DNA from 2 places in the Blautia sp. AF26-2 genome. Region 1 is predicted to be linked to the other one. Evidence: riboswitches for the same ligand, from Rfam matches in the RefSeq annotation. Region 1 holds a riboswitch; the other holds the start of a gene.
The links. A riboswitch is a leader RNA that binds a small molecule or an ion and turns the genes downstream of it on or off. The one in region 1 is predicted to bind cyclic di-GMP.

Region 2: another riboswitch for cyclic di-GMP. It lies ahead of DWY63_RS13655 (ABC transporter substrate-binding protein); the one in region 1 lies ahead of DWY63_RS07505 (ATP-binding protein).

What each region holds. Positions count from the first base shown of each region.
Region 1 covers NZ_QTWD01000004.1:256,544-261,381, forward strand. The annotation lists gene DWY63_RS07500 (transporter substrate-binding domain-containing protein) at 1-71, opposite strand, end outside; gene DWY63_RS07505 (ATP-binding protein) at 194-2,323, opposite strand; cyclic di-GMP riboswitch class I at 2,461-2,536, opposite strand; gene DWY63_RS07510 (helix-turn-helix domain-containing protein) at 2,672-2,989, opposite strand; gene DWY63_RS19080 (hypothetical protein) at 3,269-3,361, opposite strand; partial or broken gene DWY63_RS19085 (hypothetical protein) at 3,475-3,741, opposite strand; gene DWY63_RS18155 (CHAP domain-containing protein) at 3,674-3,844, opposite strand; partial or broken gene DWY63_RS07520 (hypothetical protein) at 3,943-4,794, opposite strand.
Region 2 covers NZ_QTWD01000010.1:112,082-116,919, reverse strand. The annotation lists gene DWY63_RS13670 (glycoside hydrolase family 3 N-terminal domain-containing protein) at 1-1,005, shown strand, start outside; gene DWY63_RS19155 (helix-turn-helix domain-containing protein) at 1,029-1,235, opposite strand; cyclic di-GMP riboswitch class I at 1,682-1,757, shown strand; gene DWY63_RS13655 (ABC transporter substrate-binding protein) at 1,857-3,701, shown strand; gene DWY63_RS13650 (ATP-binding protein) at 3,848-4,838, shown strand, end outside.

The DNA.
Region 1 (4,838 bases):
GGAGAAAATATCATACACACGCATACAAAAGCCAGTAATACTGCCACATATTTCTTTGCTCTCGAAATCATATTAAATCTCCTGTCTGTCTGTCTGTCTGTCTGTCTGTCTGTCTGTCAAATATATTTCTCTATACATCTCTTTGTCAACCTTCTGATTTAATAAAATTACACTACTGTATCAAAACCATTTGTCACTGTTCAATGCCCTGCGGTTCGGTGCCCCCCCCGCCGGATTTTATGCTTCTGATTGTCTTTTCCAGTACTTTCATCTCAACTGGTTTTGAAACGTGTGCATTCATACTAGCTGCCAGGGAATGTTGAATATCCTCGGAAAATGCATTCGCAGTCATGGCAATGATCGGAATCGTCTTTGCCAGTTCATGGGAGCTTCTGCGGATTGCCTTTGTTGCCTCATAACCATTCATAACAGGCATCTGCACATCCATCAGGATCATGTCATAATCCCCCGGAGCAGACTGTTCAAATGCTTTCAAAACCTCTTCCCCATTTTCACAGATGGTACATTCTGCACCTTCAATCTTTAACAGTTCCGTCAGGATCTTAGCATTCAGCTCATTATCCTCTGCACACAGGAACCTCATTCCCTGCAGAATATTACCATCCTGCTCATCTGTGTCTTCTTGTGCCGCCAGAGCAACTGTTCTATCCTCTGCAATTCTCAGCTCTATGAGAACCTCAAAACAACTTCCCTGTCCCAGTTCACTCTCCACATCAATGGTACCTCCCATTGCTTCAACCAGATTTCTGGTAATAGCCATTCCAAGACCGGTTCCCTGGATCTTATTCGTCACAGAATTTTCGGCACGGGTAAAAGCATCAAAGATTTTATCTTTGAAATCTGCTGACATTCCTATTCCATTATCCCTGACTAAGAAACGGTACTTTGCATAGACGAATGAATTTGTTTCACATTCTTCTACCAGAAACTGAATTTCTCCACCTTCCTGCGTGTACTTCACTGCATTAGAAAGCAGGTTGCTGAAAATCTGCATCAGGCGAAGCTGATCCCCGTTCACCCACTCATGTCGGATATTTTTCTTTGTTGTAAGAATCTGTTTCTTTTCATCTATCTGTGAATGAAATAGATTATTGATTTCCTGTATAAAATTCAGAATAGAGAAATCATCGTATTTAAAAACTGTTTTTCCTGCCTCAATTTTGCTCATATCCAGAATATCATTAATAATCCCTAACAGATGCTGGGATGAAACATCTATTTTATCTGCATACTCTATTACTTTATCTTTATTTCCTGCATCATGTCTTATTAATGACGTCATACCAATAACTGCATTCATAGGAGTACGTATATCATGTGACATATTAAACAGAAAATTAGATTTTTCAACACTGGCTGTTTTCGCCTGCTCCAATGCTTTCTGCAGTTTTTTATTTAATTTCACTACTGTGTTTTCCGATTCCTGTGTCCTGTGCAGTAACATAATCATAAAAACAAATCCAGTTAAAAGCAAAACAATCAGTAAACCGCAGCCCCATAGTCTATATAACTTTTCATTGCTATTCCATCCGTTTTCAGGCATCACTTCCAGAACCCATTGACTGTCACCTAATTCGAAAGTATATGTGACAGGATCAATCATTTCCACACCTGAGCCATACACTTCTTCGTATGTTTCATCCCACGGTGCAATACTTTTAGACAACTTATATTCATAGCTAAAATCGGTAAGTGACTTTATAGAATCAGCGAATATATCCGGTACACGAATAATTACAATTGTAAATCCCCAAAATGTCCTTTCGCCATTTTTCTGCTCCACATACACCGGATTTCTTACAGCAATCCCCGTTCCACCCTGTTTCAAAGAAAATGGTCCCTGCATGGTTATCACATCATTGTCTCTGGCATAACAAGATATCTTTCCTCGTTCTTTATCATGAATAAGATCTATCTTTCCAGCCTTATTTCCGTCTTCCGGATAAATCTCAGTCACTACGCCGTCTGGTGCGATCTGAATACTCTGGACATAATCTGCCATCATATTCTCCGCAACTTTCGAGAACATGGAAATTTTTCCGTTTTCACTAATAACAATCTGTTCAAAAGTATTTGTAATATCAATTCCCCTCACGATATCAGCCTTCATATGATCTGCATACGTTACTGCGTTTAATTCAGCTCTTGACCTTATCAAATCCCTTTGACTGCTATCCGCACGAATGCCTATATTCACCAGAACAACCAAACCGATCATCAATACAAATACCGGAATCCATAACTCTTTTTTTATCCTAAATGTATTTTTTCGTTCCTGTGCTGACTTAATTTTCTTCCACATAACCGATTTCCTTTACACCTGCGTTTTTATCTACTTCATTTTTATATTTTAGCAGCCACCAATTATTGCCTGTTTTAGTTTCTTTTTAATCTCCAAAAATGAAAAAAGCATTGTCATTGCAGACAATGCATCTTTAACGTGGCAACTGGCTACCATTTTACAGGCCCTATAGCTTTGCGTCGCAGACTTTCATCTGTTTTGCCGTTTTTCTTATTATAGCTTTTAAACATATGAAAAAAAACTGGTTTTATTATACTCTAATGCTCGACTATGTACAAGAAAAACATTACCGTTTTAACACCTAAAAACAAAAGAAGAACAGCCGATACATATACTCGAACTGTTCTCCTACTTCCGAAGACCACGCAGCATTGACATTACTGTTTCCTGCTCATTTGTACTCAGATTGTTCCATATCCTTAAAACTTCTTTCTGTTTTTCTGTCAGATTCTCTGAATTACCTTCCTGAAAAAACTGTGATAATGTCACGCCCAAAGCTGCACATATTTTTTCAAGTGTAATCAGCGACGGCAGGTTTTCCTGCGCCATGATTCTTCCCAGTGATGACTGGGAAATTCCCGACAGCTGCGATAATCTATATTTACTGATATCACGCTTTTCACACAAAAATGTTATTTTATCCGCAATATACTTCTCTATCTGCAAGTAACTATACCTCATTTCCGCTATTACATGTTCTTATTGTACCTGTAATAATGAAAAAATATTAGTAATCAACTTTGCAAGTATTCATTCCCATTATAGGAAGTATACGGATAAAAAAATATAAAGATACTTTCGTTTCCGCAAAAGTCATTTTCGCTTATATCGTTTTTATAATAGCACAGACAGTTATGTTTGTCACATAAAAGTTTGAAACCTCAAACAAAAAAATAAGCCTGCCATCATCCGCAGATTTCTCCACAGACAACAGCAGGCTTCCTACTATCTCATCAACTCATTCACTTTTCTCTGCACTGCCCCATAATCATATCCCGCAGCCTGCAGTCTCTTCTTTCTGTCCCCGCCGTTCCCCACTTTCCGGCAATGACTTCCTTTGCTACAGTTTCCACACTCTTTTTGTTGCTACTTTTCACCAGCTCATTCACCTTCGCCTGCACTGCCGGATAATCATACCCTGCAGCCTGCAGTCTCTTCTTTCTGTCCTCGCCGTTCCCCCACTTTCCGGCAATCACTTCCTTCGCCACAGCTTCCACACTTTTCTTTCCTGTACCAGGATTCCCGCCGGTTCCTTTCACAGCCTTCTCATACTGCGGAGCCGCATATCCGCGGATATATCCCCATCCCAGGGGGATCACCCTTCTGTCAACCTTTTCACCCCGGTTACCTTCAATAGCAGTAATCATTCCCACCGGAAACCTCCTCCACAAAACCGATATGGTCACTGTACCCGTCATTCGGCTGTGTGGCCTTGTCCCAGTTATACACAATCACATAACCCGGCTCCGGCGTGATGGTTCCGTCTTCGATCCAGATCCCCACCTCCCTGAAGATCTTCACGTATTCCTCCACGCCGCACTCCCTGCCGATCAACTCACTGCATCCTGCCCTGATCCCTGCAGCAGACACACAGGTATCACACCATTCATCCGAATGCTGCACAACATCTCCCTGGTCTCCTTTAACCCAAACTGCAGAAGCGGGTTCACACCCAGGTTCATGGTCAGCCCATTATCCGGATCCAGAGCATAATACTCTGCAATCTGCGTCTGCTTGTTGGTGGAACTCACTGCCGTGTATCTGGTAATAAAATCCGAAAAGCTGGAAGAAAACCGGTGTCTCTGCTCCACCTTCATCACAGGATCCTTCCCGTACTTTCTCAGTTCCAGCTTTCCCTCCCTGTTAATAATAAAGAAACCTCCCAGAACCTGTGCCACATAAAACAGCACATCCCGACAGGTCTCAATATCATTTTCAGTATAAACAGAAAGCGTCACCCCGCCATTCGGCATGGCATCAATCTCCGCCCTCTTATTCGCAAACTCCACTTTACACCGCTTACAGCACAAAGCAATAAAATCATAAGCAGTCCCCACAGTCTCAAACCCGTTGAAACTCTTATCAAACCGCAGCATAAAATCATAGGCTTTCAGTTCCAGGCACTTTGCCAGACGGTTCGCCTCACTGACCTCAAAAACTCCCATCGGCACATCTTCCACCGAACCATCCGCCAGCACCAGATGAAACACCAGCGTCACCTGAGCATCCTCCAGCGTATACCTGTCAATGTCACTCAGAAGCGTGATCCCCATCTCCGCCGCATACACCGTCCCCAGTTCAATTTCCGTGCTTCCACAGCACTGCCTGGAAATATACCCGGAACCCTTCACAATCTCCTTCGCCCCGAACTCATACGTCATTCCGCCTCTGGTAACGATCGTACCCGTCCAGTAATATTTTCTTGTATTGCTCTTCACAGCTCTCAGAAACCCATCCGATACCGGATACATCCCGCCACCTCCATTTCCCCACGAAAAAAGCACCAGCCAACCAG
Region 2 (4,838 bases), on a different contig from region 1:
AGACAGAAACCGCAATGCAGAAATCTGTATGAAGAATTCCAAATCCGCTTTCCGGAAAGTGAGATTTTATATGCATATGGCTATCCGATTGCAGGAAACGACGAAAGTCATTTTGAAGAAGCGCTGCAGGCAGCAAAGCAGGCAGACATTGTGATACTGACGCTTGGCGGTAAGCACGGAACGTGTTCCATGGCATCAATGGGAGAAGGAATTGACAGTACTGATATTAACCTTCCAAAATGTCAGGATGCATTTATTCGCAAGGCTGCGCAGCTTGGAAAACCATTGGTTGGCGTTCACTTTGATGGAAGACCGATTTCCAGTGATGCTGCAGAGGAATATTTAGATGCTATTCTGGAAGCATGGAGTCCATCAGAAACAGGAGCAGAAGCAGTAGTTGATATTTTAACCGGAATATATAATCCGGGAGGAAAACTTCCGGTTACCGTTGCTTATGGAGTGGGACAGCTTCCGGTTTATTACAATCATCCATATGGTTCCTCCTGGGATCAGAGCGGCAGTATCGGTTTTGCCAATTATGTGAATATGCCGCACAGACCGAGATATTATTTTGGATACGGACTGTCGTATACAACATTTACATATTCGGATTTACATATCTCGATGGGAAATGAAAAGGCAGCAGATACGGTTCAGATCTCCTGCGCTGTTGAGAACACGGGAAGCTGTGAAGGAGATGAGGTTGTCCAGCTTTATTTACGAGATGAATATGCCAGCCTGACAAGACCAGTAAAAGAACTGGCAGGTTTTAAGCGCATTCACCTGCGAAAGGGCGAAAAGAAAACGGTATGCTTTGAGGTGAAAACGAATCAAATGGCTTTTCTGGACATTGATATGCACTGGAAAGTGGAAAAAGGACGATATGCAGTAGAGGTCGGAAGTTCTTCAGAAGATATTCGTTTAAGAGGAAGCTACTGTGTGAAAGAAAATAAATGGGTTGCGGGAAGAAACAGAGCGTTTTGGGCAAGTGCCGCAGCGAAATAAAAAGAACAGAACCGGATGCCATTTTATACAAAGCGGCATTCGGTTCTGTTCTTGCGGTATTCCCGTGGGGAGCAGTTCATTTTTTCACGGAAACATTTTCCCAAATAGGACTGCTGGCTGAAGCCGGTCTGCAGGACGATCTGTCTGATGGGAAGTGTGGTTTCTGTTATCTCCGTGATTTGTTTTCTATGTTTTGGCAATATCTTAATAATTTCTGCAGATATTTTCATATTATTTTTTCGATATAATAAGTATACTTGCTGTAAAAAGGATTGTAAAGGTAGTCTAAATGGACAATAATAGTTTATCACATACAACGTGGAATTGTAAGTACCATATGAACCAGAGCAGGAAAACCTGCCGTCGCTGATCACACTTGAAAAAATATGTGTAGCTTTGGGCGTGACATTATCGCAGTTTTTTTGAGAAGATAATTCAGAGAATCTGACAGAAAAACAGAAAGAAGTTCTAGGGATATGGAATGATCTGAGTACAAATGAGCAGGAAACAGTAATGTCAATGCTGCGTGGACTTCGGAAGTAAGAGAACAGTTCGAGTATATGTATCGGCTGTTCTTTTTTTGTTTTTGAACGTTAAAATGTTAATTTTTTTCTTGTGTATAGTAGAACACTAAAGTATAATAAAATCAGTTTTTTGCATAAGATTAAAGCTATAATAAGGAAATTGGCAAACCAGATGAAAGTCTGGGACGCAAAGCTACAGGGCCTGTAAAATGGCAGCCAGTTGCATAAAATGAGATGCACTGTCTGTCTGACGGTGCTTTTTTACGGTGTTATTTCATAGACGTAACAATAATGATTTTATCAGGAAAGAATGAGGAAAATAAAAGTATGAAAAAGGCAAAACGTTGTCTGATAGCAGTGGTGTCAGGTGTACTTGTAGCATCTGCTGTCTTGTCTGGATGTGGACAGTCAAAGAAAGAAGTATCTATAAATGATGATCATCTTACCGTTTATCTGTGGGAAAATCGTTTGATGAAAAATATTGCACCCTATATCCATGAACAGTTTCCAGATCAGGATATTGAATTTATTATAGGTAACAATGATACCGATTTATACAGTTATTTTAAAGAACATGATGAATTACCGGATATTATAACAGTACGTCGATTTTCTGGAACAGATGCACAGGACTTACAGCCTTATCTTATGGATTTTGCTTCTTATGATGTTGTTTCCAAGTATTATTCTTATGCGGTGCAATATTATAAGAATGCGGAGGATGAAATCCAGTGGCTGCCAATCTGTGGTATTCCGCAGACGATCATTGCCAACAAAACACTGTTTGATCAGTATGGCGTAAAGATTCCAGAAAATTATGAGGAATATGTACAGGCATGTCAGCAGTTTTATGATAATGGCATAAAACCGTATTCCATGGATCTTGGTGAAGACTGGTCAAATCAAGAAATAATTCAGGCTGCGGCAATCGGTGAATTCACAAGTCTAGATGGTATTGAATGGCGAAACGGTGCAGAGACTGCAGTGGATGAAGTAAAGTTTGATGATGCATTATGGAAACGTATTTTTTCAGAAACCAGTCAGTTTCTTAAAGACTCGCACTTTGGTAAAGAAGATATCAATATTGACATCAATACAGGAACCCAGATGTTTGTCGAAGGAAAATCAGCAATGTTTCATGGACATCCGACGGTTATGCAGCAGCTGCAGAAACAGATGGATGCGGAGCTGATCCGTATTCCTTACTTTTCGCAGACATCGGATGAATCCTATGTGTACATGACTCCGTCCTTAAACATTGCATTTAACAAAAACCTGGAAAAAGACCGGGAGAAACTGGATACTGCGCTGGATGTGCTGGATTGTATGATTTCAGAAGAGGGGCAAAAGCTGATTGCGGATGGAAGCGGTGTTATTTCATTGAATACAGATGTTCCAACCATGATGCAGGATGTGCCTGGACTGGAAGAGGAAATTAATAATAATGCTGTTTATATCCGATATTCCGCCCAAAAATCATTTGATGCAAGTCTTGAGGCTGTTCACGGATTACTGTCAGGGGAAATGGATGAAACACAGGCTTATGATACTTTTCGCAGTGTAATGAATCGTAAAGATCCAGAAGAAAAAGCAACGGTGAATTTTGAAAATGAATATTCTATTTCACTGAACGATAGAAATGGCCGTGATGCAGCATCTTCCATTTTAACAACGATCAGAGAAGAAAATGATGCACAGCTGGCTCTGGCACCATATTATTATTTTACTTCTTCTATGTACAAAGGAGAATGCACCAATAGCCGGGTTGGCATGATGACAGCGAAGAGTTCAGATACAGCATTATATTTTGCAAAAATAAATGGTAAACAGGTTTGTGAACTCGTGGAAAATTATCTCGCCGAAGCTGATGAGAATTTTTATGTAACCAATGAATACGAATTACCAATTGCATCTGGTATGAAAATGATCGTCAGTCAAGAGGAAAGTGGATTTTCGTTAAAGGACTTAACAGTTAATGATAAGAAAATAGATAAAGAAAAGGAATACTCGATTCTTCTTACAGACACTACAATGTCCGTTTTGAAAAAAATAAATCCGAAATGTGAGATTGAGAAGCTTAAAGATACAACATTATCAAGTGCATGGACCGAAGCAATGTCAAAAGGACAGCAGCCGTCAGCACCGGAAGACTATATAGAGGTTGAACAGTAAAAGTGGAGATAGAACAAGCGGTAAATAAAAGAAAAAAAATAACAAGGCTGTTGCTTATACTACTTATGATTCTTTTAAGCTTAGTTTGTATCAAGTATCTTATAAGTAAGTCTAATAAGTATATCAGCGAAAATGGAAAAAGCAGTATGGGAGCTGTTGTTGAACAGATACAGCAGACCTATGATCTTCAGGTGAGTGGATACTACAGCCAGCTGCAGTTGGTTGAGGAATTCTTACTTCATGAGAGGGAACTGTCTCTTGAAACGGATACGAACAAAAATTTCTTTGAAGCATGGGAAAAAGAATCGGAAAGTACTCTTATATTCCTTCAGGAAAATGGTCAGGCAATATCAGCAGGTGGAACAAAAATGCGGATTGATATGCCAAGTAAACTTCTGCTGGACTTAAAGAACGGATACAATATTGGAAAACTGGTGCGTCTTGATTATGATCAGAAGAAAAAAGACGGTTATCTGGTTGCGATTCCATGTCAGGAATACACGATCAATGGAGAAACTTATACGGCAATTGGAACTGTGTATGATCATTCGAAACTGGATTCCATGTTAAAATTGAAAGGTTATCATGGAAAAGCATATTTGTTCATGCTGGATCATGACGGAAATATTACGTATACGAACCAGAGTGGAGATAAATACCTGCGTAATTATTCTTTGTTAAAACATTTAAAAGGGGAACAGGCTATTACAGAAGAAGAGGCTGATTTGTTCAAAAAGAAGTTTGATAACAGAGAATCCGGAGTTGCACTTTTGGGAAAACAGAACCCTTATTATCTTGGGTATTGTCCGATAGAAAGCAACAACACCATTTTGGTGTGCATTGTGGCCAAGGGAGTTGTGGACAATGTGCTGATGGATTACCAGAAAACGGTGTTGTTTACAACAATACTCATGGCAGGTTTTATACTTTTACTTTTTGCCGGATTATTCTACAGTATTTCCAGACTTAGTCTTGCAGATCAAAAAGCAGAATATGAAAAAAGAAATAATGAACTTCATTTACAAACAATGAAGGAAATGGAAGTAGTCAATCAAAAACTGAAAAAGGCAAAGAACGTTGCAACAGAGGCTTTACAGACAGCTGAAAATGCAAATAAGGCGAAAACGGATTTCCTGT